One region of the Streptomyces diastaticus subsp. diastaticus genome, then DNA from elsewhere that is predicted to be linked to it. Evidence: riboswitches for the same ligand, from Rfam matches in the RefSeq annotation. Region 1 holds a riboswitch; each other region holds the start of a gene.
What was found. Region 1 has a riboswitch for cyclic di-AMP ahead of Sdia_RS01615 (C40 family peptidase). Riboswitches for the same ligand answer to the same signal wherever they lie in the genome.

Region 1 (6,837 bases):
GCGGGCCCCGCCGGGCACCCTGGTGCGCCCCCGTGTTCTGTGCCACCCTCCCCAACGGGCGTGTCGGCGCCCTGAGTTCCGGCGGAGAGGGGACCCGCGGTGCGGACGCGTCGTACGTTCACGGGGCGGGGTGCGGCCGCCGTCGCGGCCCTCGCCCTGGCCCTGACCGCGTTCACCGGCCAGGGCCCGGCGGCCGCCGCCGGACGCGAGCCCCTGCCGGCGGACCCGACCCTCGCCGACCTGACCTTCCTCACCGGGCACAACGCCATGCACAACACCGAGGACCAGCGGAGGTCCGCCCTCGCGGCCCCCAACCAGCCGCACAGCGTCGCCCGCCAACTGGACGACGGGGTACGGGCGCTGATGCTGGACGCGCACCACGCGAACGGCCGGGTGCGCATGTGCCACGCGATCCCCGTCCTCAACCCCTGCGGCTCCAACGTCGACGCGGCCACCGTCTTCACCGCGATCGCCGACTTCCTGGAGCGCGACCAGGAGGCCGTCATCACCGTCTTCCTGGAGGACTACACCACCGCCGACCAGCTCACCGCGGAACTCGGCGCCCTGCTCGCCGACGGCGGCCGGCTCGGCGGCCGGGTCTTCCGGCCGGACACCGCGGGGGTGCGCGAGAACGGCTGGCCGGCCGTCAGCTCCCTGCGTGCCTCGGGACAGCGGCTCCTGCTCTTCACCGCCGACACCGCCGCCTCCGGCCGCGAGAACGGCAAGAACCGGCTCGGCTTCATGAGCCAGAAGGACTGGACGGTCGAGAATCACTGGTCGATGGGTGGCGGCATCGGCGACGCCGACTGGACCTGCCGCAGCCGCTGGGACGACGTACCCCTCACCCAGGAGGAGCCCGGCTTCCGCCGCCTCTTCGTGATGAACCACTTCCGCGACGTCCCGGTGTACCCGACGTACGCCAACGACAACGCCAAGCTCCAGGACCGGGCCGAGAACCACTGCCTGCCCGCCGCGGCGAAGAAGCCCAACTTCCTCGCCGTCGACCAGTACGGCGACGGCGACCCGATGGCGGCCGTCGACGCCCTGAACACGTACACCTACCGACAGCGCGGGTGAGTACGGCTACTCAAGCCGCCGTGCTCCTTCCCTGACACCGTGGGACCCGACAACGACCACCACGGTTCCTCAGGAGGCCCCGACATGCCCGCCGCACCGCGTTCCGCCGGTACGACCCTCCGCCGCTGCCTGCTCAACCCGCTCGCCCTCGGCTACCTCGCCGTCGTCGCCGCCGTCTGGGTGTGGATCGGCGTGGACACCCTCCTGGTCACCCACGCCGACGCCAGTACGGCCGCGGTCTGGGGCTTCTTCGTCACCGCACCCACCTCCCTCCTCCTCGCCGGCCTCCCGGGGCCGCTCCCGTTCCTCGGCGTCGCGGCCGGAGCCCTCGTGCAGGCCCTCGCGCTGGGAGCGGGGTACCGGTGGCTGGCCTCCCGCGGTCACGGCCACGGCCGGACGGGGGCGAGCCACGCCTGAGGGGCGTCCCGCGCCCCCGGTCGGTCGCCCGACTCCGGGACTCCGGCTCACGCCACCCGCGTCGCCCCCGCGAACGGCATCTCGCTGATCGGGGCGACGCGGACGGGGGCGTTCGGGTTCGGGGCGTGGATCATCTGGCCGTCGCCGATGTAGAGGCCGACGTGGCTGATGGAGGAGTAGAAGAAGACCAGGTCGCCGGGGGCGAGTCGGTCGCGGGAGACACGCTGGCCGGCGTTGATCTGGGTGTAGGTGGTGCGGGGGAGGGAGACACCGGCGGCGCGCCAGGCGGCCTGCGTCAGGCCCGAGCAGTCGAAGGCGTTCGGGCCGGTCGCGCCCCAGACGTACGGCTTGCCGATGGCGGTGCGGGCGAAGGCGACGGCCTGGGCGGCACGGGAGTTCGGGGCCTTGACCGCGCCGGCGGCGGGAGAGGCGGCGGAGGACGCGGGGCGGGCCTGGGCGCGGGAGGCGCGCGGTTCCTTACCGGTGACCTCGGCGCGTTCGGCGGCGGTCAGGCGGGCGAGCAGGGCGCGGGACTCGGCCAGCTTGCCGGTGACCGTCTTCTTGTGCGCACGCAGTTCGCCGCGGCGCTTCTCCAGCCCGGCCAGGACCGTGTCGGCCTCGGTGCGCAACTGGTCGACGACGCGCATCTTCTGGCGCACCCCGGCGATCTGGGCGGACTGGCGTCCGGCGGCGCGGTCGGCGCGGGCGGCCCGGTCGAGGTAGCCGTCGGGATCCGAGGTGAGGAAGAGCGCGACGGACGGGTCCACCGCACCGGCGCGGTACTGCGCGGCGGCGGTGGCGCCCAGCGCGGTACGGGCCTGGTTGAGCTGGGCGGTCCGGCGGGCCGCCTCGTCCTGGAGCCCGTCGAGGCGGCGTTCGGCCTTGTCGGCCTTCTCCTTGGCGCCGTTGTACTTCTCGGTGGCGATCTCGGCCTCCCGGTGGAGCCGGTCCACCTTGGCCTTGACCTGCGCGGGCGTCGGGCCGGGCGCGGCCTGCGCCACGGGCGAACCGGCGACCACCGAGCCCGCCGCCCCGGCGAGGGCCAGCGCGGTGGCGGTGGCGTTGCGCAGAGAGGCTCCCGGCGTGAGGCGCCCGGGGGCGGGGAGATTCACCGCCAGCTTGCGGAATCGGGGCTTCCGGTGCGAGGCCACAGCCGCGCGTCCTTCCGGTCGGGGTCAGGGGAGCGAGCCGGGTCCCGGTGGGGTCCGCGCAGGGGAGCGGGTGCCGCCGGGCCGTCTCGTAGGCGCGGCCGGTGCCTGTGGACTATGCCGAGTGCCGGGTGCGCCAGGGAGGAGCTAAGCCCGAATGTCACGGCCCAGGGCTGGATTGTCCGCAAACATCCGGTCGGAACCGCCGACCGACCGCTTGTGACCACTTCCCCGCCGCCTCTGCCCTCCCCGCCGGGACCCCATGATCGAATGGCCCGCTGCCCGCTGCCCGCTGCCCGCTGCCCGCTGCCCGCTGCCCGCTGCCCGCTGCCGTCGCGTACGAGCCGCGCCCGCCACCGCCACCGCCGCCGCACCCGGCGCGGCCCGTCCCGCCTCCGGCCGGGGAGGCGGGACCACCGCGTACGCGGCCCCCGCCGCGAGCCGCACCGGCCCGGGCAGGGAGGACGCGTACGGCGGCTGCCACGCACCCGGGGCGGACGGTGAGGCGGCGTGCGGTGGGCGCGGCCTCGGGCCGAGCGGCCTCGGGTCGACCGCCGGCCGGCCCCCCGGGAGACCTCCCGGACGACCCGGCACGGCCTCACCGCGAGCCTGGCCGCCTCCGCCTGCCACGTGGTGCGGGGGAGCCCGGCTTCCCGAAAGGGCCACCGCTTCGGCCCCGGCCGCCGGTGAGCGGGTGCCGTCCGACGAGTTCCTCGCCGTCGGCCCTGTCCGCGCCCGCCGCGGCACCTTCGCCCGCGAACGGTGTCCGGCCCCGGGCCGCAGCCCGTCGGCCGGCGTCGTCCCGGCGGGCAGGACCCTGGTGGGCCGGGGGCGCCGGGGGCCTCGTTAGGGTGCGAGCCATGGACGTCCTCATCAATGTGTTCGTCGGCCTGCACATCATCGGCATCGCCTCACTCCTGGGTGGTTTCCTCACCCAGATGAAGGCGATCGGTGCGGGCACGGCCCGCTTCATCCCCGCCATGCTCCACGGCGCCCTCACCATGCTCGTGACCGGCATCCTCCTGGTCGGTCTGCGCGAGATGGACGGCGGCACCCTCAACCACATGAAGATCGGCATCAAGCTGCTGGTCCTCATAGTCATCCTCGCCCTGGTCTACGTGAAACGCGACGACGAGAAGGTCGACAAGGGCGTCTTCGCCGCCGTCGGCGGCCTGACCGTGCTCAACATCTTCATCGCCACCCTCTGGACCTGACCCCGCCGCCCCCTGTCCGGGGTTCCGCGGGCCGCGGTGCACGGCGAAGGCCGGGTTCCCCACCGAACGACGGTGAGGAACCCGGCCTTCGCCGTGCGTGGCCGCCCGTACGGGCCTTGAGCGCCGGTCAGGCCGGCCGCACCACACTGTGGATCGGCATGTAGTAGATCGACTCGACCCGGACGTCGGCGCCGGGCTTCGGGGCGTGGATCATCTCGCCGCCACCGATGTAGATGCCGACGTGGCTGATGTCGTCGTAGAAGAAGACCAGGTCACCGGGTTGGGCTGCGTCCACGGAGACCTTCTGGCCGACCCCCACCTGGTCCCAGGTGGTGCGAGGCAGCGAGATGCCGGCGGTCTTCCAGGCGGCCTGGGTGAGGCCCGAGCAGTCGAAGGAGTCGGGGCCGGCCGCACCCCAGACGTACGGCTTGCCCATCTGGGCGCGGGCGAAGGCGATCACCTTCTCGGCCTTGGCGGCGTACGAGGAGCCGGGGGCCGTGGAGCCGCCGCCGGAGCCGGTGCCCGGGCCGGAACCCGACCCCGCGCCGCCTGAGCCGGCCTCCTCGCGCTCCTTCTCCTCGGCCGCCTCCCGGGCCTCGCGCTCGGCCTCCTCCTGCTTCGCGCGCTCCTTCGCCTTGCGCTCGGCCTCGGCCTGCTTCTTCCGCTCGATCTCGGCGAGCCGCGCCTTCTCCTCGGCGGTCAGCTCGGAGAGCAGCGTGCGGGCCTCGGTGAGCTTGGCCTGCACCTCGCGCTTGGAGTCCTTGAGGGTGCGCTGCGACTCGGTGAGGCTCTCCAGCTGGCGGGCGGCCTTGGCGCGCTCGCGGCCCGCCGCCGCCTGCTGGGTCCGGTAGTCGTCGACGACGGCCTTCTGCCGCTGGGTGAGGCGGTTCATGAGCTGGCTCTGGTCGAACCAGCTCTGCGGGTCGTCGGCGAGCAGCAGGGTGGCCGTCTCGGACATGCCGCCGCTGCGGTACTGGGCGGCGGCGAAGGCGCCCAGCTCGCCGCGGGCGGCGTTCAGTTTGTCGGCCCGCTCGGCGACGCCGTCCAGCAGCTTGTCGACCTTGGCGCGCTGGGTCCTGGTCCGCTCCTGGGCGGCGTTGTACTTCTGGGTGGCCGTACCGGCCTCGCGGTAGAGCCGGTCCACCTTCTTCTGCACCTCCTCCAGGGAGGGCTTCGGCGCGGCGGGCCGCTGCGGGGCCGCCTGCGCGGTCTGGGAGAGCAGGGCCACCGAGGTGAGGGCGGCCGTGGTGAGGCCGAGGGCACCGGCGGTGCGGTGGCGGGGGGCGCGGGGCTTGCGGTGCGACGCCAAGGCGTGCGACTCCTTCCGTGGACCGCCTGCCGGGTTAGCTGTCGGGTTCGGGCGTACGGAAGGCTGCCCTACGGTTCCGGCGGCCGGGCCGGGCTGCGTGCCCGGTCCGTGGCGGGTACCGATTCACCCCGGTGGTGCGCGGTGGGTCCCCGGCTCCGGGGCCCGTGGGGGCGTACCGGATTCGGCAGGGGGCGGTGCGCTCCGGCGCGAGTCGCCGGTGGGGGACGAACCGACCCGGCGAGCACGCTAGCCAACTCGTGTGGTGCCTGTGAAGGTTGGTGAGCGATATGCCCGATACATTTTCGTTATCTTGTCGGTGGACGGTCGAAAAGCGGTGTCGCGCGGGTGCCGGCCGGCCTCCTCCGTGACCTGGCCCACAGCGCCCGCGTGCCTCCGCGGTGTCCGATACGTCACGTTCCCCGTGGCGGGCGGGCGGGCCGCCCGGAGCGGGGTCCGGTTGTCGGCGCGGCGGCCTAGACTCGGTAGGCGATGAGCAGCCTCTTTGACGACAGCTTCCTGGCCGACCTCCAGTCCTCGGCGCCCTCCGCCCGGCTCGGCGACGAGCCGCCGCCCCCGCCCGAGGAGGAGGCGCCGGAGGAGATCCCGGCCGATCTGTTCGGCGGGAGGTTCGACGCGCCCGTGGACCGGGACGCGTACTACCGGGACGGCGCCCCGCGTCCCGCCGTCGATCCGGCCGCCCTGCTCGACGGGCTCAACGACGAGCAGCGCGCCGCCGTCGTCCACAGCGGGTCGCCGCTGCTCATCGTCGCCGGAGCCGGTTCCGGCAAGACCCGTGTGCTCACCCACCGCATCGCCCACCTGCTCGGCGAGCGCGGCGTGCACCCGGGCCAGATCCTCGCGATCACCTTCACCAACAAGGCCGCGGGCGAGATGAAGGAGCGCGTCGAGGAACTGGTCGGCCCGCGCGCCAGCGCCATGTGGGTCTCCACCTTCCACAGCGCCTGCGTGCGCATCCTGCGCCGGGAGTCGAAGCACCTCGGCTTCACCTCGTCGTTCTCGATCTACGACGCGGCCGACTCCAAGCGGCTGATGGCCCTGGTCTGCCGCGACCTCGACCTCGACCCGAAGCGCTTCCCGCCGAAGTCCTTCACCGCCAAGGTCTCGAACCTCAAGAACGAGCTGGTCGACCCCGAGGACTTCGCCGCCCAGGCCGCCGGGGGCACCTCCCAGACGGAGTCTGGGGGAGGTTTCGAGAAGACGCTGGCGCAGGCGTACACGATGTACCAGTCGCGGCTGCGCGAGGCCAACGCGCTCGACTTCGACGACATCATCATGACCACGGTCCACCTGCTCCAGGCGTTCCCCGACGTCGCCGACCACTACCGGCGCCGCTTCCGGCACGTCCTGGTCGACGAGTACCAGGACACCAACCACGCCCAGTACTCCCTGGTCAGGGAGTTGGTCGGCACCCCGGCCGACCGCCCGGTGGACGTCCCCGAGGGCGCCGAGTCCGACCACGACCCGCTCCACCCGGCCCCCGAGCCGGCCGAGCTGTGCGTGGTGGGCGACGCCGACCAGTCGATCTACGCCTTCCGCGGCGCCACCATCCGCAACATCCTCCAGTTCGAGGAGGACTACCCGAACGCCACCACGATCCTCCTGGAACGGAACTACCGCTCCACCCAGACGATCCTCACCGCGGCCAACGCCG
Region 2 (6,837 bases), on a different contig from region 1:
ACCCGAACCGAGCGGGGTAGCGTCGGCCCGGCCGTGGAACAGTTCCGCCTGCCCGCGGGCCGGCCGCGCACTGTGGCCGCCACCGCGCGATGTGGTGTCCGGCACCCGAGGAGGCAACCCCGCCATGGAGATCCGTTCCGCGACCGACGAGGATCTCGACGTCTTCGTCGACACCGTCCACGCCGCCTTCGGGCTCTTCCCGGAGGCCCCGGTCGACGGCGGCGGGCTCTGGTGGTCGGCGCTCGACGCGGACCGCTGCCTGCTCGCCCGTGCCGCGGACGGACGGCCCGTCGGCACCGCCGCGACCCACGCCTTCGAACTCACCCTGCCCGGTGGGGCCCTCGTCCCGGCCGCCGGGGTGACCGCCGTCGGTGTCCTGCCCACCCACCGGCGCCAGGGCGTGCTGCGGGCGATGATGCGGCACCAGCTCGCCGGCCTGCGGGAGCAGGGCGAGTTCCTCTCCGTGCTGCTGGCCTCCGAGGCCCCGATCTACGGCAGGTACGGCTACGGCCCCGCGACGTACACCACCAGGCTCACCGTCGCCCGCCACAAGGCCGCGTTCGCGGTTCCCCGGGCCCGCCCCGCGCTCCCCGCACCGGCCGGCACGGTCGAGGTGCTGCGCCGGTCCGAGTGCGGCGAGATCCTGGAGGAGGTCTACGACCGGTACCGCCGCGCCCAGCCCGGTGCGCTCTCCCGGCCGCACCGCTGGTGGCGCCTGCGCGCGGGCCAGGCCCCGGTCTCCGCTGCACCGCGCTACATCGCCGTCCACCGGGACACCGGCGGTGTCCCCGACGGGTACGCCAGCTACGCGGTCGAGTCCGGAACCCTGACGGTGGACGAGACCATCACCACCGACGACGCGGTCTTCACCGCCCTGGCCCGGTTCGTCCTCGGCCACGACCTGGTCTCCACCGTCGTCTTCAAACACCTCCCGCCCGGTCACCCGCTGCGCCGTCAGTTCGCCGACCTCCGCGCCGGAGAGGCCGGCGGCGACACCGACTGGCTCTGGGTGCGGCTCCTGGACGTGCCGCGCGCGCTGACGGCCCGGGACTGGCCGGTGGACGGCGAACTGGTCCTGGACGTCGAGGACCCGTTCCTCGGCGAGCACGGCCGCCACCTGCTGACCGTCCGGGACGGCGAGGCCGACTGCGTCCCGACGGACCGGGAACCCGATCTGTCCCTGGACGTCAGCGACCTCGGCTCCCTCTACCTCGGCGGCACCGCCCCGAGCACGCTCGTCCGCGCCGGGCACGTACGGGCCCACCACCCTGACGCGGCCGCCCTCGCCGACGCCTTCTTCCGCCCCGAACGCCCCCCGCACTGCCTGCACTGGTTCTGACCGGCGGCCCGCCAGCCACCGGCCCCGGCACGTTTGCCCCCGGCCGGCGGGCTTCGCAGGCGGCGAGCGGCCGGCCGCGGAGGCCGAGCTGCGCGCCTCAGCCGCTCCGGGCCCATCCGGCGCCCGCCCGCTCACCGACGCGTTGCTCCGGAGGGCGGGCGGACGCCTGCGTCAGCCGGCCGGGACGACGTCGGCGACGGCGGGCCGGGCCGGCCCCTGCCACGGGCGAGCCAGATCCCCGTACCGGCGCGCACCCGTCACCGGGGGCCGGCTCAGAGCAGGGGCGGAGCCGGAGGGCGCGGACCGCTGCCGCCGCGCGGCGGGCACGCTCCTCGACCCGACGGGGGCGCCGGAGAGCGGGGCGGTCACGCTCCCCCGGCCCCGCCGAGCGCCGTACGCCTCGCGGCGGAGCGCACCACGCGCCACGCGCCCGGCGCGCCACGCCCGGAACGGCCCGTACGGACTACCCCCGGACGGTGTATTCCGGGCCCCTCCTCCGGGCCCCTCCGGGTTGCGCCCGCCGTCCGCCCCCGTCCGCGCGTCGGCCGCTCCGCCGCTGGTCCGGCCCTCCGCCATCCCCGGGACACGCCCGGGCCGCCCACCATGCCCACTCGAACAGGGCAGGGGCGACCGAACGCACAAACCGCCCGCCCCTACCGCGAAACAGCGCCGCCGTACGTGAAGATCCGTCAGGACGACAAGCCCCCGCCGCAGCGGCGGGGCGGTCCGGGCGGACGCCGAGTCCTGCCGCCGTCCGGACGACAGGTCGACACCGAGTGGATCGGCGGGAGTGGAGGACCCAGGCACGACGGGCCCGGCAGACCGGTGACGGTCTCCCACGGCCCTTGGGGTGAAGCCGCCGCGGCGGCCGGGCGACTTCGCAGGTCCGAACCCGACAGGTCATCCTTCACAGGCGGCTGACGAAGGGTTACGCATGACTGAGCGGAATCGAGTCCCCTCCTTGCTCTCCCGGGCCGGCGCGGTCTCGGCCCTCTCCCTCGCCGCGATGAGCACCTCCCTGGTGGCCCCCGGCGCCGCGCCCGAGGCGGCGGCGGCCACCCACGCCGCCAAGGCGCTCAGGATCGCCTCGTCCAAGAAGGGCTCGCCCTACCAGTACGGGGCGACGGGCCCACGCCGCTTCGACTGTTCGGGGCTGACGCTCTACTCGTACAAGAAGGCCGGGAAGACGCTGCCACGGACGGCGGCGCAGCAGCACAACCGGACCAAACGCATCTCCCCCGCCAACCGGCGCAAGGGCGACCTCGTCTTCTTCCACTCCGGCGGCAACGTCTACCACGTCGGCATCTACGCCGGAGGCGGGAGGATCTGGCACTCCCCCAAGAGCGGAGCGGTGGTGCGGCTGGAGAAGATCTGGACCGGCAACGTGCGGTACGGCCGCGTGAACTGACCGTTGCCGCCGTCGGCCGGCCCGTACGCACGGCGTGCGCGTACGGGTCAGCCGACGGCGGTGGGCCAGGGCAGGTCGACCCGGACGGTCTTGCCGCCCTCCGGGGTCGGGACGACCGTGAGCCGGCCGCCCTGCTCGGCGGTGAGCCAGCGGACGATGGCCAGGCCCCGGCCGTTGTCCTCCCGGACCGCAGCCGGAAGCCGTCTGGGCAAGCGCGGGTGGCTGTCGGTGACACCGAGCCGCAGCCGCTCGTCCTGGTCGAGCGCCATGCCGACGGTGAAGGTGGGCGAACGGCCCTGGGTGTGCTGGACGGCGTTGGTGACCAGTTCCGAGATGATCAGGCGGACGGCGTCCGCCACCTCGGAGTCCACCGGGAGTCCCCACTCGGTGAGGACGGTCAGGACATGGGTGCGGGCGGCGGAGACCGAGGCCGGATCGCTCGGCAGAGTGACGGTTGCTTCGTGGTGGTCTGCCATGGCTGCGTCGCCCTTTCCTCGGAGCCGGTCGCGGACCCGTGGACGGATGAACTCGGGGTGTGGCGGGACCGGTTGCCTTCTTGTCAGACTGCCACTGTGTCGTCCGTCACGTAGGCCGATCCCCCAAGATATGCATATATCTGTCGCCCGATGCGGTGAACTCTGCGACGGGCGACCGTATTGGGCCCGTCCTCCGGGTGTGCCATGGGCGGCTTCGCCCGCACCGAACCGGCCACCGGAAGGAGACGTGCATGCGTAACGGTCCCGCCGTACGCCGGCGCAAGCTCGGAGCCGAGCTGAAGGCCCTTCGCGGCCGCGCGGGGCTCACCAGCGGCGAGGCGGCCGGCCTGCTCGGCTGGCACCAGTCCAAGGTGAGCCGCATCGAGACGGCCCGCAGCGGGGTGAAGCCCGGGGACGTGCGCCGCCTGCTCGACGCCTACGACGTACGCGATCCGAGACTGCGCGAGCTGCTGGTGGCCCTGGCCGGCACCGAACAGGACGGTGAGCACCGGCACTGGTGGCACCGCTACCGGGGCGTGCTGCCGCCGGAGTACCGGGACTTCATCAGCCTGGAGTCGCAGGCGGCATGGATGCGGACGCTGGAGACCTCGGTGGTGCCGGGGCTGCTCCAGACCCCGCGGTACGCGCGGGCGGTGACCCGGGCCTCGCTGGCCGGTGTTCCCCCGGCGCAGGTGGACGCGCTGGTGGAGGTGCGACTGGCCCGGCAGGAGGTGTTGCGGGCCGATCCGCCGCTGGAGCTGCGCGCGGTGATCGACGAGTCGGTGCTGCACCGCGGGATCGGCGGTCCGGAGGTGATGCGTGGCCAGTTGGCCGCCTTACGGGAGGCGGCGGCCCTCCCCCACGTCGTGATCCAGGTGCTGCCGTTCACCTCGGGTGAACACATCGGCCTCACGGGCCCTTTCGTCATCTTCTCCTTTCCGAACATGAACGACCTGGATTTGGTCGTTCTTGACCACCTCACGAGTAGCCTCTATCTGGAACGGAAAGAAGACCTCTCGGCATACGCCGACGCCTTCGCCTCCCTTCAGGCGCGGGCGCTTTCAGCAGAGGACTCGCTGCTTCTCCTCGCCGAGAAGCACGACGACGGCCCGTAAGGAGGCGCCGTGACCGCACAGCCTCGGTACGTCCCGGTCAGCAGCTCACTGCAAGGCGTCCGGTGGCGGCGCAGCAGCCGCAGCACCGGGATGAACAACTGCGTGGAGACCGCCGAGCTCACCTCCGGTCCCCATGCCGGTCTGCTCGCGGTACGGGACTCCAAGAACGCCCCCGGCCCCGCGCTGCTCTTCTCCCCTGCCGCCTGGCGGGGCTTCGTCACCGCCCAGGACCCTGGACCGACGGCCTGACACCCGGCGCTCCGGCGGCCCCGCCCCCTCCCGCTCGGCGGGCGGACGGCGGGGCCGTCCGCGTGAGGACGGTCAGGGCCCGGTCCAGGTCGGCGGAGGTGAGGTCGGCGCGGGCCGTCAGCCGCAACCGCGAGATGCCGTCGGGTACGGACGGCGGCCGGAAGCAGCCCACCGCCACGCCCTGTTCCCGGCAGCGGGCGGCCCAGTCGGCCGCCTCCTGGGCCGACGGGGCGCGCACCGAGACGACCGCCGCGTCCGGCCGGGCGGCCTGGAGGCCGGCGCCGGCGATCCCCTCGTACAGGGCGCGGGCGGTGCGGCGGACCCGGGCGGCGCGGTCCGGTTCGGCACGCAGCAGGCGCAGGGCGGCCAGCGCGGCGCCTGCGGCGGCGGGGGCGAGGCCGGTGTCGAAGATGAGGGTGCGGGCGGTGTTGACGAGGTGGTCGATGACGGCGGCCGGGCCGAGGACGGCGCCGCCCTGGCTGCCCAGCGACTTGGAGAGGGTCACGGTGACGACGGTGTCGGGCGCCCCGGCCAGCTCGGCGGCGTGCGCGCTGCCCCGGCCGCCCTCACCGAGGACCCCGAGGCCGTGGGCGTCGTCGACGAGGATGCCCGCGCCGTGTTCCCGGCAGGCGGCGGCGAGCGCCGGGAGCGGGGCGGCGTCGCCGTCGACGGAGAAGACGGCGTCGAAGACGCCGAGGGCCGGGCCCCGGTGGGCGGCGAGTGCCTTGCGGACCGCGTCGGGGTCGGCGTGGGCGACCACCTCGGTGGTGCCCCGGGCCAGTCGGCAGCCGTCGATGAGCGAGGCGTGGTTGGAGGTGTCGGAGACCAGCAGGGTCCCGACGGGGGCGAGCGCGGTGACGGCCGCGAGGTTGGCCGCGTAGCCCGAGGAGAGGACGAGGGCGGCCTCGGCACCGCAGAAGTCGGCGAGTTCCCGCTCCAGTTCGGCGTGGAGCGCGGTGCTGCCGCTGACCAGCCGGGAGCCGGTGGCGCCGGCGCCCCAGCGGCCGGCGGCCTCGGCGGCCGCTCCGGTGACCTCCGGGTGGCGGGCGAGGCCCAGGTAGTCGTTGCCCGCGAGGTCCAGCGTGCCCCAGGCGGCGGGCCTCGGGCGCAGGGCCCGCGTCAGCCCGGCCTCGGCGCGGCGGGCGGCCGCCTCGGTGGTCCAGGCGAACGGGCCGACGAGGCCGGGGGTGGGGTGGGGCATGAGTCGTCCTCAGCGTCGCCGGGGCAGGGCGGCCGGGCCGCCGTTTGTGAGCAGTGCACAGAGGCTAGCCGGTCGGAAGCAGGGGCAGGGTGTGGTAATACCCACAGCACTTTCAGGGTGCGTTGTAGGAAGTCTCCTTGGCCCGGGCCGGTCCGGTGCGTCAGGATCAGCCGCATGGATCTCCTGAAGACGCTGGTGGACAAGGGGCTTCGGCGCGAGCTGCCGACCCGGGACGAGGCGCTGGCGGTGCTGGCCACCTCCGACGACGACCTGCTCGACGTGGTGGCCGCGGCGGGGCGGGTACGGCGCCAGTGGTTCGGCCGCCGGGTGAAGCTGAACTACCTGGTCAACCTCAAGTCCGGGCTCTGCCCCGAGGACTGCTCCTACTGCTCGCAGCGGCTCGGTTCGCAGGCGGGCATCCTCAAGTACACCTGGCTGGGCGCCGACGAGGCCTCCCAGGCGGCCGCCGCGGGCCTGGCGGGCGGCGCCAAAAGGGTCTGCCTGGTGGCGAGCGGCCGCGGCCCGACCGACCGGGACGTCGACCGGGTCTCGAAGACCATCGAGGCGATCAAGTCGGCCCATGAGGACGTGGAGGTCTGCGCCTGTCTCGGGCTGCTGTCGGAGGGTCAGGCGGAGCGGCTGCGCGCCGCGGGCGCCGACGCGTACAACCACAACCTGAACACCTCCGAGGCGACCTACGGGGAGATCACCACCACCCACACCTACGAGGACCGGGTGGAGACCGTCCAGCGGGCGCAGGGCGCGGGGCTGTCGGCCTGCTCGGGGCTGATCGCGGGGATGGGCGAGCGCGACGAGGACCTGGTCGACGTGGTCTTCTCACTGCGCGAGCTGGACCCGGACTCGGTGCCGGTGAACTTCCTGATCCCCTTCGAGGGGACGCCGCTGGCCCGCGAGTGGAACCTCACCCCGCAGCGGGCGCTGCGCATCCTCGCGATGGTGCGGTTCGTCTGCCCGGACGTGGAGGTGCGGCTGGCCGGCGGCCGCGAGGTGCACCTGCGCACCCTCCAGCCGCTCGCCCTGCACCTGGT
Region 3 (6,837 bases), on a different contig from region 1:
GAGAAATCTCCCCAACGGTCTGTGGCGGTCTTTTCACTCGTCGGGACTAATCAGCCCTCCGGGAACTGGTTAGGGTCGTTCTCGTGATCCACAGCCCGTCGTACTCGGCCTCGCAGCCCGAGCAGCAGCACGGGGCCGGTGCCGAGGGCGCCGGTCCCGGCGAGGCGCTGCCGCCTCCTCCGCCGATGCCCCCGTATCCGGCCCCGCTCCCCCTCATGCGCTGGTGGCAGCGGCACGCCGTCCGCGTGGGGGTGCTGATCGGCCTGCTCACGGTCTCCGGCGGCATCATCCTCGCCCTGGTCCGCGAGCAGACCGGGACGCACGGCTTTCTCGTGGGACTCGGTCTGGCCCTGCTGCCGGTGCCGCTGCTCCTCGCCGTGTTCCGCTGGGTGGAGGCGGTCGAGCCGGGCCCCTGGCGGAACTTGGTCTTCTGCTTCGCCTGGGGCGCGTGCGCGGCCGCGCTGATCGCCATCGTCGCCAACACCCTGGCCACCGAGTGGCTCGTCGGCTCCACCCTGGAGCCCTTCACGGGCGGCGACGAGCCGCTGAGGCGCGACGCCGTCGGCGCCACCTACGTCGCTCCCGTCGTCGAGGAGTCCGCGAAGGCGCTCTCGGTGCTCCTGCTCTTCCTCTTCCGCAGGCAGCACTTCCGCGGCCTGCTGGACGGCGCGGTGACGGCCTGCCTCACCGGCGCCGGCTTCGCCTTCACCGAGAACATCCTCTACCTCGGGAACGCCTTCGGCCGCGACCAGTTGAGCGGCGACACCGGCATGGCCTCGGTGACCGCCGCCACCTTCTTCGTCCGCATCGTGCTGTCGCCCTTCGCCCACCCGCTCTTCACTCTCCTCACCGGGATCGGCTTCGGACTGGCGGCCCGCTCCGGTGGCCGCCGTCGGCTGCGCCGGGTCCTCCTGCCGCTGGCCGGCCTGCTCCTCTCCATCGGCATGCACGGCCTGTGGAACGGCTCGGCCACCCTGATGGGCCCCTTCGGCTTCATCACCGTCTACGCCCTGGTGATGGTTCCGGTCTTCGGCCTCTCCGTCTGGCTCCTGGTGTGGGCCCGCGCCGACGTCCTGCGCGCCGTCCGCGCCCACCTCCCGGCGTACGTGGCCGCGGGCTGGCTCGCCCCGACGGAACCGGTCGCCCTCGCCACGATGAACGCCAGGCATCTGGCCCGCGACCACGCCCGGCGCTCCGGCGGGCGCGGAGCGGTGCGGGCCCTGGCCGCCTACCAACGCGACGCGACCTCCCTGGCCCTGCTGCGCCGCCGCGGTGAACGGGGCCAGGCCGAGGCCGACTTCGTCGAGCGCGAGCGCGCCCTGCTCGACTCACTCTGGGAGCGCCGCGGGGCCGTGCGCCCGGCCCAGTCGCACGCCGCCCGCCTGCTGGCGCCTGCGCCGCCCGCGATGTGGCTGCCGCACCGGCACGGCGGCTGGGGCTGGGGCTGGGGCGCACCGTACGGGCCCCCGGGGTACGGCGGGGCGCCGTGGGGCGCGCCGTGGCCGGGGCCAGCCGCGCCGTGGCCGGGTGCCGCACCGGCGGGGTATCCGGCCCACTTCGGCGGCCCCGGACACCCGGCCCCCTCGGCGCCGCACTCGTGGCCGTACGCCCCGCCGCCGCACATACCCCCGAAGCACCGCTGACCCGTTGCGCCCCGGCCCGGCCGGATCCGGGCGGTTCAGGTCCGCCCGGTTCAGGCCGACGCGACCGTGAGCAGCCTCAGTTCGTCCTCGGTCAGCGTGAGGTCGGCGACGGCCAGCAGCGCGGGGAGCTGTTCGACCGTGCGGGCGCTGGCGATCGGGGCGGCCACGGTCGGGCGGGCGGCGAGCCAGGCGAGGGCGACCGACGCCACCTCGGCGCCGTGAGCCTCGGCGACGGTGTCGAGGGCGGCGAGGACCTTCTGGCCGCGCCCGGTCGACAGATGCTTCTCGGCGCCCTCCGCCCGGGGGCTCGCCACGGAGGTGCCCGGCCGGTACTTGCCCGTCAGGAACCCGCTGGCGAGGGCGTAGTACGGCACCGCCGCCAGGCCCGCGCGCGAGGCGACTTCCTGGAGCGGGCCCTCGTAGGTGTCCCGGGAGACGAGGTTGTAGTGCGGCTGGAGCGCGGCGTACCGGGTCAGGCCCTCCCGGTCGGAGAAGTCGAGGGACTCCTGGAGGCGTTCTGGGCTGATGTTGGAGGCGGCGACGGCTCGTACCTTGCCCGCCTTCACCAGGTCGTCGAGGGCGGTCACGATCTCCTCGACCGGCACGGCGGGGTCGTCGAAGTGGGTGTAGTACAGGTCGATCCGGTCGGTGCCGAGCCGCCGCAGCGACTCCTCGGCCGCCGCCTTCACGTTGCCGGCGGAGAGCCCCTTGAACTGCGGATGGCCGCCCACCTTGGTGGCCACGACGATCTCGTCGCGGTTGCCGCGCGACGCCAGCCACTTGCCGATCAGGGTCTCGGACTCGCCGCCCTCGTTCCCCGGCACCCAGGAGGAGTAACTGTCCGCGCTGTCGAGGAAGTTGCCGCCCGCAGCGGTGTAGGCGTCGAGGACGGCGAAGGACTGCGCCTCGTCCGCGGTCCAGCCGAAGACGTTGCCTCCGAGGGCCAGCGGGAAGACGTCGAGATCAGAGCTGCCGAGAGGCCGGAGAGAGGTCATGGATGGATCAACAAACGAGGCCGGGCGCCCATTCCCCCCGGTCGGGTCGCGCCGGGCGAGACGGCGCTGGATGCCGCGTGCGGAGGAGGCGCACAGGTCCGGCGGCCCTGACGTCGGGGGGTAGCCGTCAGGACCGCCGGAGTTCAGCCCGCCCGTGCGGGGCGTCAACAGCCCCGGCACGGCCGGTGATCCGCGCCGACGCAGCCGCGGCAGCGCGGGAGAGCAGGGGGTGGAGGAAGGGCGACCGGCGAACAGCCGAGGCGCACACCGGCGGCGGGTGCCGACACACTTGACGCCCAGCCGCGACCGGCCATGGCAGGCAGTCCGGACGGGCCGGCCCCGGACGTACGGATCGTCCCGGGGCGGCCCCTCGGCGGCCTGTCGTCAGATGTTGAGGCCCTTGCTCCGCAGCCAGCTGAGCGGGTCGACGCCGTCGCCGCCACCCGGGTGGATCTCCAGGTGCAGATGGGGGCCGGTGACGTTGCCGGTCGCGCCGACGCGGCCGATGACATCGCCGGTGGTGACCTTCTGCCCCACGCTGACCGACATCGACGACTGGTGGGAGTACCAGAGTTCGGTGCCGTCCTCCAGCTCCAGGATGGTCCGGTAGCCGTACGAGCCGGCCCAGCCCGCTTCCTTGATGGTGCCGGAGTGGATCGCCTTCAGCGGCGTCCCGGTGGGAGCCGCGAAGTCGAGACCGGTGTGGTAGCCGGAGGACCACATGGCGCCCGCCTGACCGTAGGTCGAGGTCAGGGTGTAGGAGGTGGTGGGGAGCGAGAAACTGGCGGCGAGCTTGGCGAGGCGCTCGGCCTCCGCCTTCTTCCGCTTCTCCTCGGCCTTCTTCCGTTCCTCCTCGGCCAGCTTCTTCTCCGCGGCCTCCTGGACCTTCGCGGCCTCGGCGGCGGCCTGCTCGGCCGCGGCCTGCTCGGCGGCGCGGGCGACGCTCTGGTCGGCCTGGTCCTGCTGGTGCTCGGCCTGCTGCATGATGCGGGCCCGCAGTGCCTCGCCCGCGTCGGTGGTGCCCTGCTCGGCGTCGGCGACGGTGACCCCGGCGCCGGTGAGCGGACTGGCGGTGACCTGTGTGTCGGACTCGTCCGACCCCAGCAGGGAGCCGACGCCCGGCAGCGAACCGGCGTCAGGGAGCGACGCCTTGACGGTGGAGAGGTCGGGCAGGGAGATGGAGACCGGGGGCTTCTCCTTGGCGGTGGCGATACCGCCGGCGCCCACCGCGGCGATGACGCCGACGCCGAGGACGGTGGAGGAGCGGGCCAGGCCACCGCCGCGCTGCTTCGCGACACGGTGCCGGCCGCGGACGGGACGGATGGACTCCTCGGTGGGATTCCATTCCTCCCACGGCCCCCCGGCGGGTCCGTAGGCCGCGGGGCCGGCGGTGCGGTCCTCGTCGTTCGGCACGAACAGGGCCTCAGGGGCAGGACGGTTCGACGCCACGCGGGCGCTCTCCTTTCCTTCCTTCTCGCCTACCGGGTTAGCTGACGGGTTCGGAGCAGGAAGGTCTCCTACGGGCGCCTCGAAAGGCGTCCGATTCACCCCAAGGATTGGTTCCCCGGTTCCCTACGGGATTCGGCGCGTGCGCGCGGAGCCGTCTCGGGTGACGGCCGGGACAACCGCGCTGCGTTATCGAACGTTAATAGACACCCGTGCCGGATTCCAAGCCGTTCCAGGTGATCGTTGGCGTCAGGACGCCGGACGTACCGGGGCACCGAGGGGCGGACTCGGGCGAGTCGCCTGCACAGAACCACCACGACGCCGCCTGACGGTGTGTCAGTTGTTATGCGATGAGCGCTCGCCCGCTCACCAACAGTGACGCGCCTTCGGTGGCGTCCACCGGTCCACGGTGCCTCAGGGGCGGCGCAACGCCAGCAACGCCATGTCGTCCTGCGGTCCGCCGCCGGTGTGCACGCGGACCTCCTCGGAAAGTGTCTCCAGCAAGTGGTCGGGGGCACCGAAGCGACGGCCCGTCAGCCGTGCCGCCGGGTCGTAGAAGACCCCGCGGCGGTCGCGCGCCTCCGTCAGCCCGTCGGTGAACAGCAGCAGGATGGCGCCGGACGGGAACGGCGCGGTGTCCGACCGGTCCGGCCACGCCCCGAGGTCCCCCATGCCGAGCGGAAGCGCGGGCTGGGCCGGCACCAGCACGCGCACCCGTCCGTCCCTGTCGAGCAGCAGCGGCTCGGGGTGCCCCCGGTTGACCGTGCGGACGACGGACTGCCCAGGCGGGATCTCAGCCAGCAACGCGGTGGTGAACCCTTCGAACTGGTCGAGCCCCTCCCGCCGTACGCCTTCGCGGGCGAGGGCGCGTTCGAGGCGCTGGGCGACCATCTCCAGGCTCGACTCCTGCTCGGCCGCCTCCCGGAACGCACCGATCACCACGGCGACCGCCTCCACCGCGCCGAGCCCCTTGCCGCGTACGTCGCCGACCAGCAGCCGCACCCCGTGCGGGGTCTCCTGCACGGCGTACAGGTCGCCGCCGATGAGCGCGTCGGCCTGGGCGGCCTCGTAGCGGGCGGCCACGTCGAAGCCGCCGATGCGCTCGGCCGGGATGGGCAGCACGGCACGCTGGGCGGCCTCGGCGATGTTGCGGGCGGTGGCGAGTTCCTCGCCGCTGCGGCTCACCACCCGGTTGCTGAGCACGGCGAGGAGGCCGCAGGTCAGGATGGTCAGCAGCTCGGTGGTCGAGTCGACCTCACCCAGCGTCCCGGCCTGCCATTGGAGGAGGCTCACCGCGGCCAGCGCGACGGCCCCGGTGGCCACCGTGCCGAGGAGGGAGAAGAACGGGGCGGCGATCAGGGGCGCGGCGGCGTAGAGCGGACTGGCGTTGAAACGGGGTGGCGCCGCCTCGTCGAAGATGACCCCGGCCACGATCAGCACCGCGGGCAGCAGCTGTACCAGTGCCCGGGATCTGCTCGCCGTACGCCGGTCGCTCTTGTAGTTGCCGAGGGGAGTGCGTCCGTTACCGCCGCGCCTCGCCGACGCCCCTTCCGCGGAAGGCTCCTCGGCAGCCGGTCGGCCCGTCTCCCGCTCCGCGTCGCCGCGTTTCCCCACCAGCCCGTCTCCTGATCCATCGGCCGGCCCCCGGTCGGCCCGGCCCGGACGCGCCCGCTTCCGCGTCAGCGCTTCCCCCATGCTTCCGTCGCCCTGGCCCGGCGGCGACCGGAGGGCCGCCGAACGGGGCGGCTCAGGGGTGCGCACACGACGAAGGCCCGGATTCCTCGAAAGGAATCCGGGCCTTCGCCTTCAGTAGCGGGGACAGGATTTGAACCTGCGACCTCTGGGTTATGAGCCCAGCGAGCTACCGAGCTGCTCCACCCCGCGTCGGTGAGATCAACTATACGCCATCCAGGGGGCGCCTCGCGCCACCCGCTCCGGCGGGGCGGAGCGGGTGGCGCGAGGCGCCCCCGCACAGGTCACCGACGGCGTCCGCCCATGGTCCGGTCCAGGGCGACCACGCCGAGCGCGGCCAGGACGATCTGGATGCCCCATTCGGCCCAGTCGACGCCCTTGGTCTCGGCGAGGCCGAGCTGAGCGGCGATGAAGGTGCCGACGAGCGCCGCCACGATGCCGACGACGATGGTCAGCAGCAGGCCGATGCGCTGGCGGCCGGGGACGACCAGGCGTCCCAGGACACCGATGACGATGCCGATGACGATCGCGCTGATGATCCCGGACATCTCCATGGGACACGCCTCTCGTTTCCGTCGTGCCGTGCCTGCGGCGGACCGGCGGTGAGCGCGTCGGCCCCTCGCCGCGCGTGTGCCCGCGTCGCGACGGACCAGTCACGCCCTACGCGGAGTCAGGCGGTCCGTGCCCGTCGCGGCCCCGGAGGCATACGCGCGGGGCGCGCCGGAGGCGCGGTACGGCGGGCACGGGTCCGTGAACGCAGCACGCCCCACCCCCGGAGACGAGATCGCCCCTTCGCCACGCCCACCAGGGGCACGGGGAAGGGGTCGGGAAAAGCCCGTCGCCCGCCCGGGGGATTGGGTTGCCGGTCGGGCGACGGGTGTTCGGGGGGCGGGTCAGACGTTGACGCCGAAGTCCTGGGCGATCCCGGCCAGGCCCGAGGCGTATCCCTGGCCGACCGCGCGGAACTTCCACTCGGCGCCGTGCCGGTAGAGCTCGCCGAAGACCATGGCGGTCTCGGTGGAGGCGTCCTCGGTCAGGTCGTACCGCGCGATCTCGGCGCC
Region 4 (6,837 bases), on a different contig from region 1:
CGCGCGTCGGGCAGGGCTCGCGAGTAGATCACCGAGTAGGCGTACTCCAGGAAGGAGCCCTGCATCTCGTCGACAACGTCGATGTCGAGGATGCGCTCCTCGAAGTCGTCCGGTGGCGGGGTCTTCGTGCTGCGGCGGGCCATCGCTGCTGCGGCTCCTTCACCAACAAGGTCTGGACATGACGCCGACCATTGTGGACCGCGCCGCGGACAACCCCGACCGCGCCCCGTCCTTCGGGTGCCTTCCCGCGGGAACTTCGCCCCCCGTCGGCACGGTTGCATAGAGTGACAGGACGGAGAGGACCTCTCCAGAATTCGCGAGCGAAGGGACGTACCTGCCCATGGGTGACACGGCCACAGCGCGGGCCGCCTCCGGCGGCCTGACAGCGACCGAGCACCGCCTGGCCAACGGCTTGCGCGTGGTGCTCTCCGAGGACCACCTGACCCCGGTCGCCGCGGTCTGCCTCTGGTACGACGTCGGCTCGCGCCACGAGGTGAAGGGCCGCACCGGCCTCGCCCACCTCTTCGAGCACCTGATGTTCCAGGGTTCGGCGCAGGTGAAGGGGAACGGCCACTTCGAGCTGGTCCAGGGCGCCGGCGGCTCGCTCAACGGCACCACCAGCTTCGAGCGGACCAACTACTTCGAGACCATGCCCGCCCACCAGCTCGAGCTCGCCCTCTGGCTGGAGGCCGACCGCATGGGCACCCTCCTGACCGCCCTGGACGACGAGTCGATGGAGAACCAGCGCGACGTCGTCAAGAACGAGCGCCGCCAGCGCTACGACAACGTGCCGTACGGCACCGCCTTCGAGAAGCTCACCGCCCTCGCCTACCCGGAGGGCCACCCCTACCACCACACGCCCATCGGCTCGATGGCCGACCTCGACGCGGCCACGCTCGAGGACGCCCGGCAGTTCTTCCGCACGTACTACGCGCCGAACAACGCCGTGCTCTCCGTCGTCGGCGACATCGACCCGGAGCAGACGCTCGCCTGGATCGAGAAGTACTTCGGCTCCATCCCCGGCCACGACGGCAAGCAGCCGCCGCGTGACGGCTCGCTGCCCGACACCATCGGCACCGAGCTGCGCGAGGTGGTCCGCGAGGAGGTGCCCGCGCGCGCCCTGATGGCCGCCTACCGCCTCCCCGAGGACGGCACCCGCGCCGCCGACGCCGCCGACGTGGCGCTCACCGTCCTCGGCGGCGGCGAGTCCTCCCGGCTCTACAACCGCCTGGTCCGCCGAGACCGTTCGGCTGTCGCCGCCGGCTTCGGCCTGCTGCGGCTGGCCGGCGCGCCCTCGCTCGGCTGGCTCGACGTCAAGGCCTCCGGCGACGTCGAGATCCCCGCCATCGAGGCCGCCGTCGACGACGAGCTGGCCCGCTTCGCCGCCGAGGGCCCCACGGCCGAGGAGATGGAGCGCGCCCAGGCCCAGCTGGAGCGGGAATGGCTGGACCGGCTCGGCACCGTCGCCGGCCGCGCCGACGAACTCTGCCGGTACGCCGTCCTCTTCGGTGACCCCCAGCTCGCCCTCAGCGCCGTCGGCCGGGTGCTGGACGTCACCGCCGACGAGGTCCGCCAGGCCGCCGCCGAGCGCCTGCGCCCGGACAACCGCGCGGTCCTCGTCTACGAGCCGCTCACCCCCGAGGAAGCCGAGCACGCCGAGCACGCCGAGAACACCGACGCCGCGACCGGCGAGGAGGCCGCAGCCAGTGAGTGACGTCATCACCCCCGCCATGGATCTCCACCCGCAGCCGGCCGGAGGAGCCCCCCGCCCCTGGGCCTTCCCCGCCCCCGAGCGCACCAGCCTGGACAACGGCCTGACGGTGCTGCGCTGCCACCGCCCCGGCCAGCAGGTCGTCGCCGTGGAGGTGCTGCTCGACAGCCCGCTCGACACCGAGCCCGAGGGGCTCGACGGCCTCGCCACGATCATGGCCCGCGCCTTCAGCGAGGGCACCGACCGGCACAGCGCCGAGGAGTTCGCCGCCGAGCTGGAGCGCTGCGGGGCCACCCTCGACGCCTTCGCCGACCATCCAGGCGTCCGGCTCTCCCTGGAGGTTCCGGTCTCCCGGCTGGAGAAGGCGCTCGGGCTGCTCGCCGACGCGCTGCGCGCCCCCGCCTTCGATCCGGCCGAGGTCGAGCGTCTGGTCCGCAACCGTCTGGACGAGATCCCGCACGAGCAGGCCAACCCGGCCCGCCGCGCCGCCAAGGAGCTGTCCCGGCAGCTCTTCCCGGCCGGCTCGCGCGTCTCGCGGCCCCGTCAGGGCACCGCGGAGACCGTCGAGCGGATCGACGCCGCCGCCGTCCGCGCCTTCTACGACCGGCACGTGCGCCCGGCCACCGCCACCGCCGTCATCGTCGGAGACCTGGAGGGCACCGACCTCGACGCCCTGCTCGCCGACAGCCTCGGCGCCTGGCAGGGCGACGCGGGCAAGCCCAACCCGGTCCCGCCGGTCACCGCCGACGACACCGGGCGCGTCATCGTCGTCGACCGTCCCGGCGCCGTCCAGACCCAGCTGCTCATCGGGCGTGTCGGACCTGACCGGCACGACCGGGTCTGGCCCGCCCAGGTGCTCGGCACGTACAGCCTCGGCGGCACCCTGACCTCCCGTCTGGACCGTGTCCTGCGCGAGGAGAAGGGCTACACCTACGGCGTGCGGGCCTTCGCCCAGGTGCTGCGCTCCACCCCGGAGGGGACGGGCGCGGCGATGCTCGCCATCAGCGGCTCCGTCGACACCGAGTCCACCGGCCCGGCCCTGGACGACCTCTGGAAGGTGCTGCGCACCCTGGCCGCCGAGGGTCTCACCGAGGCCGAGCTGGACACCGCCGTGCAGAACCTCGTCGGGGTGGCGCCGCTGAAGTACGAGACGGCCGCCGCCGTCGCCTCCACCCTCGCCGACCAGGTCGAGCAGCACCTGCCGGACGACTTCCAGGCACGGCTGTACCGGATGATGGCCGACACCGGTGCCACCGAGGCGACCGCCGCCGTGGTCAGTGCCTTCCCGGCCGACCGGCTGGTGACGGTGCTGGTCGGCGACGCCTCGCGGATCGCCGAGCCGGTGCGCGCGCTCGGCATCGGAGAGGTCAGCGTGGTCACCGGCTGACGTCCGCTCAGCGAGCCCCGGCCGGCATCCCCCAGCCGGAGGGCGGAACCCCGGAAGCCCTGGACGGCGACCGGGGTTCCGTCATGTCCACGCCTCGGTGGGGATGCCCCTTTCGCGGGATTGACGCCCCGTCTGTCCTGTGGTGTGCGCAACAAAAGCGGCGTTCGGTTTGTAGCACGACAGAAGTGCCCATTAGCGTCTCTGCGGCTGTCCGGCCGACGCACCCGCCACACCCGTGGCGAACGGGCAGTCATCGCCGAATCCCCGCAGGGCGTGAGCCCGGGGAACCGGGGACCCACCGTCCCAGGGGTGAATCGGGCGCCTCCCGCGAGGGGCCCGTAGGAGACCTTCCTGCTCCGAACCCGTCAGCTAACCCGGTAGGCGAGAAGGAAGGAAAGGACCAGCCGCTCCATGGCGTTCACCCGTCCCACCGGGAAGCACCGGCGAACGAACCGCCGGGCCACCCGCACCGGGGCCGGCCTGGCCGGCGTCGCCGCCCTCACCACCACCGGCGTGGTGGGCACCCTCGCCTCTCCGGCCGCGGCCGGAGAGGCCCCCGCGCACACCGGCTTGACGCAGGCCATCACCATCGGCGACAGCCTCGCCGACCGCATCGGTGACCAGGCCGCCGCCCAGCGCCTCGCCGCCGAGGCCGCCGCCGCCGAACAGGCCGCCGTCGAGGCCGCCCGCGTGCAGGCCGCCGAGGCGAAGCAGAAGGCCGAGAAGGAGCGCGCCGAGAAGATCCGGGCCGCCCGCGCCGCCGAGCGCGAGCGCCTCAACCGCTATGTCCTGCCCGTCGAGGGCTCCTACGTCTCCACCGGCTACCGGACCGGCGGCAGCCTCTGGTCCTCCGGCAGCCACTCCGGAGTCGACTTCCACGCCCCCTCCGGCAGCGTCGTGCGCGCCGTCGGCGCGGGCACCGTGGTCCAGACCGGATGGGGCGGTGCCTACGGCAACGAGGTGGTCGTCAAGATGCACGACGGCACCTACACCCAGTACGGCCACCTCACCTCGGCCACCGTCTCGGTCGGCCAGACCGTCACACCGGGCCAGCAGATCGCCGTCTCCGGCTCCACCGGCAACTCCACCGGCCCGCACCTGCACTTCGAGGCCCGCTCGGGCGCCGACTACGGCACCGACATGGATCCCGTCGCCTACCTGCGCGGCCACGGCGTCGACGTCTGACCGGGCCCGTAGGACCCGTTCCTCCCCGAAGACCCCGGCCCTCCCGAGCCGGGGTCTTCGGATTGTCCGCGGCCGGTGTGCCCACCCCACGCCTTCCGGCCAGAAGGTGTTCGCGGACCACCCGGAGCCGCCGGACAGCGCCTCTTCCTGTCCTAGGGGCGCGGCAGAGGACCGGACGGCCGCGTTTCGCGGGCCACGGGCGGAGGACGGGCATGGGTGTTCCGGCGCAAGCGACACGCACCGCGATCGGACAGGACATCGTCTCCGGCGCCCACGGGCGCGGCTCCCGCCTCACCGAGGGGCAGCTCGCCCGCCCCTACGGCGTCTCCCGCGTCCCCGTGCGCGAGGCACTGCGCACCCTGGAGGCGCGCCACCTCCTCGCCGGCCGGCCCCTCTTCTCGGCCGGGAGGTGCCGCGCCTCCGGTTCGCGTGACCGGTGACCGATGACCGGCGCGGCGGGGGGCGCGTCGGCTGACGCGAGGAGCGGCCGCGACCGCGCCGACGGGCTCCGGACGGCCCGGCGAGGCGGTCCCGGTGGCCCGAAGCGGATCGCGTACAGGGGGCCCCGGCCCCCGTGAGGGCACGGCCGCCCGCCCCGGTGCGTCCGGGGCTCCAGCGCGACACCGCGGCCCGCGGACAGCGCCACGCGGCTGACTGACGCCCGCCGGTTCCCGGCACCCGCCCCCTGAAGTGCCGGGGCCGCTCCACCGGCTCCGCGCCCCCGCCGGGCAATCGGGTCTCACGCGCGGTCAGCCGTCACCCCTCGGGGGCAGCCCCGGCGTCAGACGGTCTCCGGAAGCTCGTCCAGCCCTTCCGCGACCAGCTTGGCCAGGCGCTCCAGGGCGGCCTCGGCGCCGTCGGCGTCGGCGGAGAGGACGATCTCCTCGCCACCCTGCACGCCGAGGCCGAGGACGGCCAGCATCGAGGCGGCGTTGACCGGGGCGGTGTCCGGCTTGGCGATGGTCACCGGGATGCCGGAGGCGGTGGCGGCCCGGACGAAGATGGAAGCGGGACGGGCGTGCAGGCCCTCGGCCCAGCCGACGTTGACGCGGCGCTCAGCCATGTTGAAGCTGCCCTTCACGAAGCGGACGATGTTGTCTAGACCAGACTCGCACACCGCTCCGTACGACCCGGCCGGGGACATCCGCTCCCGCCCTCTACCCCCTGGCGCCCGCGGAGACAAGGCCCAGCCTGCCCCGTGCCCGACGGCTCCGCGACCCGTACGCTGCTCCCATGGACACCCCGTCGGACCAGCACGCCTACCCCGCCCACTGGGAGGCCGACGTGGTGCTCCGCGACGGCGGCACCGCGCGCATCCGGCCCATCACCGCCGACGACGCCGACCGCCTGGTGAGCTTCTACGAGCAGGTCTCCGACGAGTCGAAGTACTACCGGTTCTTCGCGCCCTACCCGCGCCTGTCGGCCAAGGACGTCCGTCGCTTCACCCACCACGACCACGTCGACCGGGTGGGCCTGGCGGCCACCGTCGGCGGCGAGTTCATCGCCACCGTCCGCTACGACCGCGTCGACGGCCGGGGCATGCCCGCCTCCGCCCCCGCCGACGAGGCCGAGGTCGCCTTCCTCGTCCAGGACGCCCACCAGGGCCGCGGCGTCGCCTCCGCCCTGCTGGAGCACATCGCCGCGGTCGCCCGCGAGCGCGGCATCCGGCGCTTCACCGCCGAGGTGCTTCCCGCCAACACCAAGATGATCAAGGTCTTCACCGACGCGGGCTACCAGCAGAAGCGCAGCTTCGAGGACGGCGTCGTCCGCCTGGAGTTCGGCCTGGAGCCCACCGACCGCTCGCTCGCTGTGCAGCACGCCCGTGAGCAGCGCGCAGAGGCCCGGTCCGTCCAGCGGCTGCTGGCCCCGGGCTCGGTCGCCGTGGTCGGGGTGGGCCGCGCCCTCGGCGGGGTGGGCCGCAGCATCCTGCGGAACATCCTCGACGCCGGGTTCACCGGCACGGTGTACGCCGTCAACCAGGGTTTCCCCGAGACGGGGGACACCCTCGACGGCGTCCGCGCCCACCGCTTCGTCCGCGACATCGCCGAACCGGTGGACCTCGCCGTCATCGCCGTCCCCGCCGACCGGGTGCCCGAGGCCGTCGCCGAGTGCGGAGAGCACGGCGTCCAGGGCCTCGTGGTGATCTCCGCCGGCTACGCCGAACAGGGCCCCGAGGGCCGCGAACGCCAGCGCGCCCTGATCCGCCAGGCCCGCTCGTACGGCATGCGGGTCATCGGCCCCAACGCCTTCGGCGTCATCAACACCACCCCCGGGATCCGGCTCAACGCCTCCCTCGCCCCGGAACTCCCCGTGCCCGGCCGGGTCGGCCTGTTCACCCAGTCCGGTGCCATCGGCATCGCCCTGCTCTCCGCCCTCCACCGCGACGGCGGTGGCGCCGACGGCGTCCCCAACCCGGCCGGCGTCTCCACCTTCGTCTCCGCGGGCAACCGCGCCGACGTCTCCGGCAACGACGTCATGCAGTACTGGTACGACGACCCGCACACCGACGTCGCCCTGATGTACCTGGAGACCATCGGCAACCCCCGCAAGTTCG

Region 2: it holds a riboswitch for cyclic di-AMP, as region 1 does, so the genes downstream of both, Sdia_RS14810 (C40 family peptidase) here and Sdia_RS01615 (C40 family peptidase) in region 1, are expected to answer to the same signal.
Region 3: it holds a riboswitch for cyclic di-AMP, as region 1 does, so the genes downstream of both, Sdia_RS04040 (M23 family metallopeptidase) here and Sdia_RS01615 (C40 family peptidase) in region 1, are expected to answer to the same signal.
Region 4: it holds a riboswitch for cyclic di-AMP, as region 1 does, so the genes downstream of both, Sdia_RS23755 (M23 family metallopeptidase) here and Sdia_RS01615 (C40 family peptidase) in region 1, are expected to answer to the same signal.

The regions. Positions count from the first base shown of each region.
Region 1 is NZ_BLLN01000001.1:368,097-374,933, reverse strand. Features, by position in the region: gene Sdia_RS01635 (PI-PLC domain-containing protein) at 100-1,077, shown strand; gene Sdia_RS01630 (SCO4225 family membrane protein) at 1,162-1,494, shown strand; gene Sdia_RS01625 (C40 family peptidase) at 1,542-2,645, opposite strand; gene Sdia_RS01620 (hypothetical protein) at 3,503-3,856, shown strand; gene Sdia_RS01615 (C40 family peptidase) at 3,984-5,165, opposite strand; cyclic di-AMP (ydaO/yuaA leader) riboswitch at 5,174-5,362, opposite strand; gene pcrA (DNA helicase PcrA) at 5,655-6,837, shown strand, end outside.
Region 2 is NZ_BLLN01000003.1:1,415,637-1,422,473, reverse strand. Features, by position in the region: gene Sdia_RS14820 (lysophospholipid acyltransferase family protein) at 1-20, shown strand, start outside; gene Sdia_RS14815 (GNAT family N-acetyltransferase) at 125-1,339, shown strand; cyclic di-AMP (ydaO/yuaA leader) riboswitch at 2,100-2,270, shown strand; gene Sdia_RS14810 (C40 family peptidase) at 2,274-2,747, shown strand; gene Sdia_RS14805 (ATP-binding protein) at 2,795-3,223, opposite strand; gene Sdia_RS14800 (helix-turn-helix domain-containing protein) at 3,475-4,338, shown strand; gene Sdia_RS14795 (DUF397 domain-containing protein) at 4,348-4,587, shown strand; gene Sdia_RS14790 (8-amino-7-oxononanoate synthase) at 4,556-5,788, opposite strand; gene bioB (biotin synthase BioB) at 5,963-6,837, shown strand, end outside.
Region 3 is NZ_BLLN01000002.1:483,150-489,986, forward strand. Features, by position in the region: gene Sdia_RS04030 (PrsW family intramembrane metalloprotease) at 84-1,643, shown strand; gene Sdia_RS04035 (aldo/keto reductase) at 1,694-2,638, opposite strand; gene Sdia_RS04040 (M23 family metallopeptidase) at 3,023-4,087, opposite strand; cyclic di-AMP (ydaO/yuaA leader) riboswitch at 4,099-4,235, opposite strand; gene Sdia_RS04045 (PP2C family protein-serine/threonine phosphatase) at 4,499-5,698, opposite strand; tRNA gene Sdia_RS04050 (tRNA-Met) at 5,895-5,968, opposite strand; gene Sdia_RS04055 (GlsB/YeaQ/YmgE family stress response membrane protein) at 6,061-6,330, opposite strand; gene Sdia_RS04060 (TerD family protein) at 6,670-6,837, opposite strand, start outside.
Region 4 is NZ_BLLN01000005.1:1,449,005-1,455,841, reverse strand. Features, by position in the region: gene Sdia_RS23770 (DNA gyrase/topoisomerase IV subunit A) at 1-143, opposite strand, end outside; gene Sdia_RS23765 (M16 family metallopeptidase) at 341-1,714, shown strand; gene Sdia_RS23760 (M16 family metallopeptidase) at 1,731-3,098, shown strand; cyclic di-AMP (ydaO/yuaA leader) riboswitch at 3,343-3,496, shown strand; gene Sdia_RS23755 (M23 family metallopeptidase) at 3,510-4,283, shown strand; partial or broken gene Sdia_RS23750 (GntR family transcriptional regulator) at 4,496-4,702, shown strand; gene Sdia_RS23745 (HPr family phosphocarrier protein) at 5,065-5,346, opposite strand; gene Sdia_RS23740 (bifunctional acetate--CoA ligase family protein/GNAT family N-acetyltransferase) at 5,517-6,837, shown strand, end outside.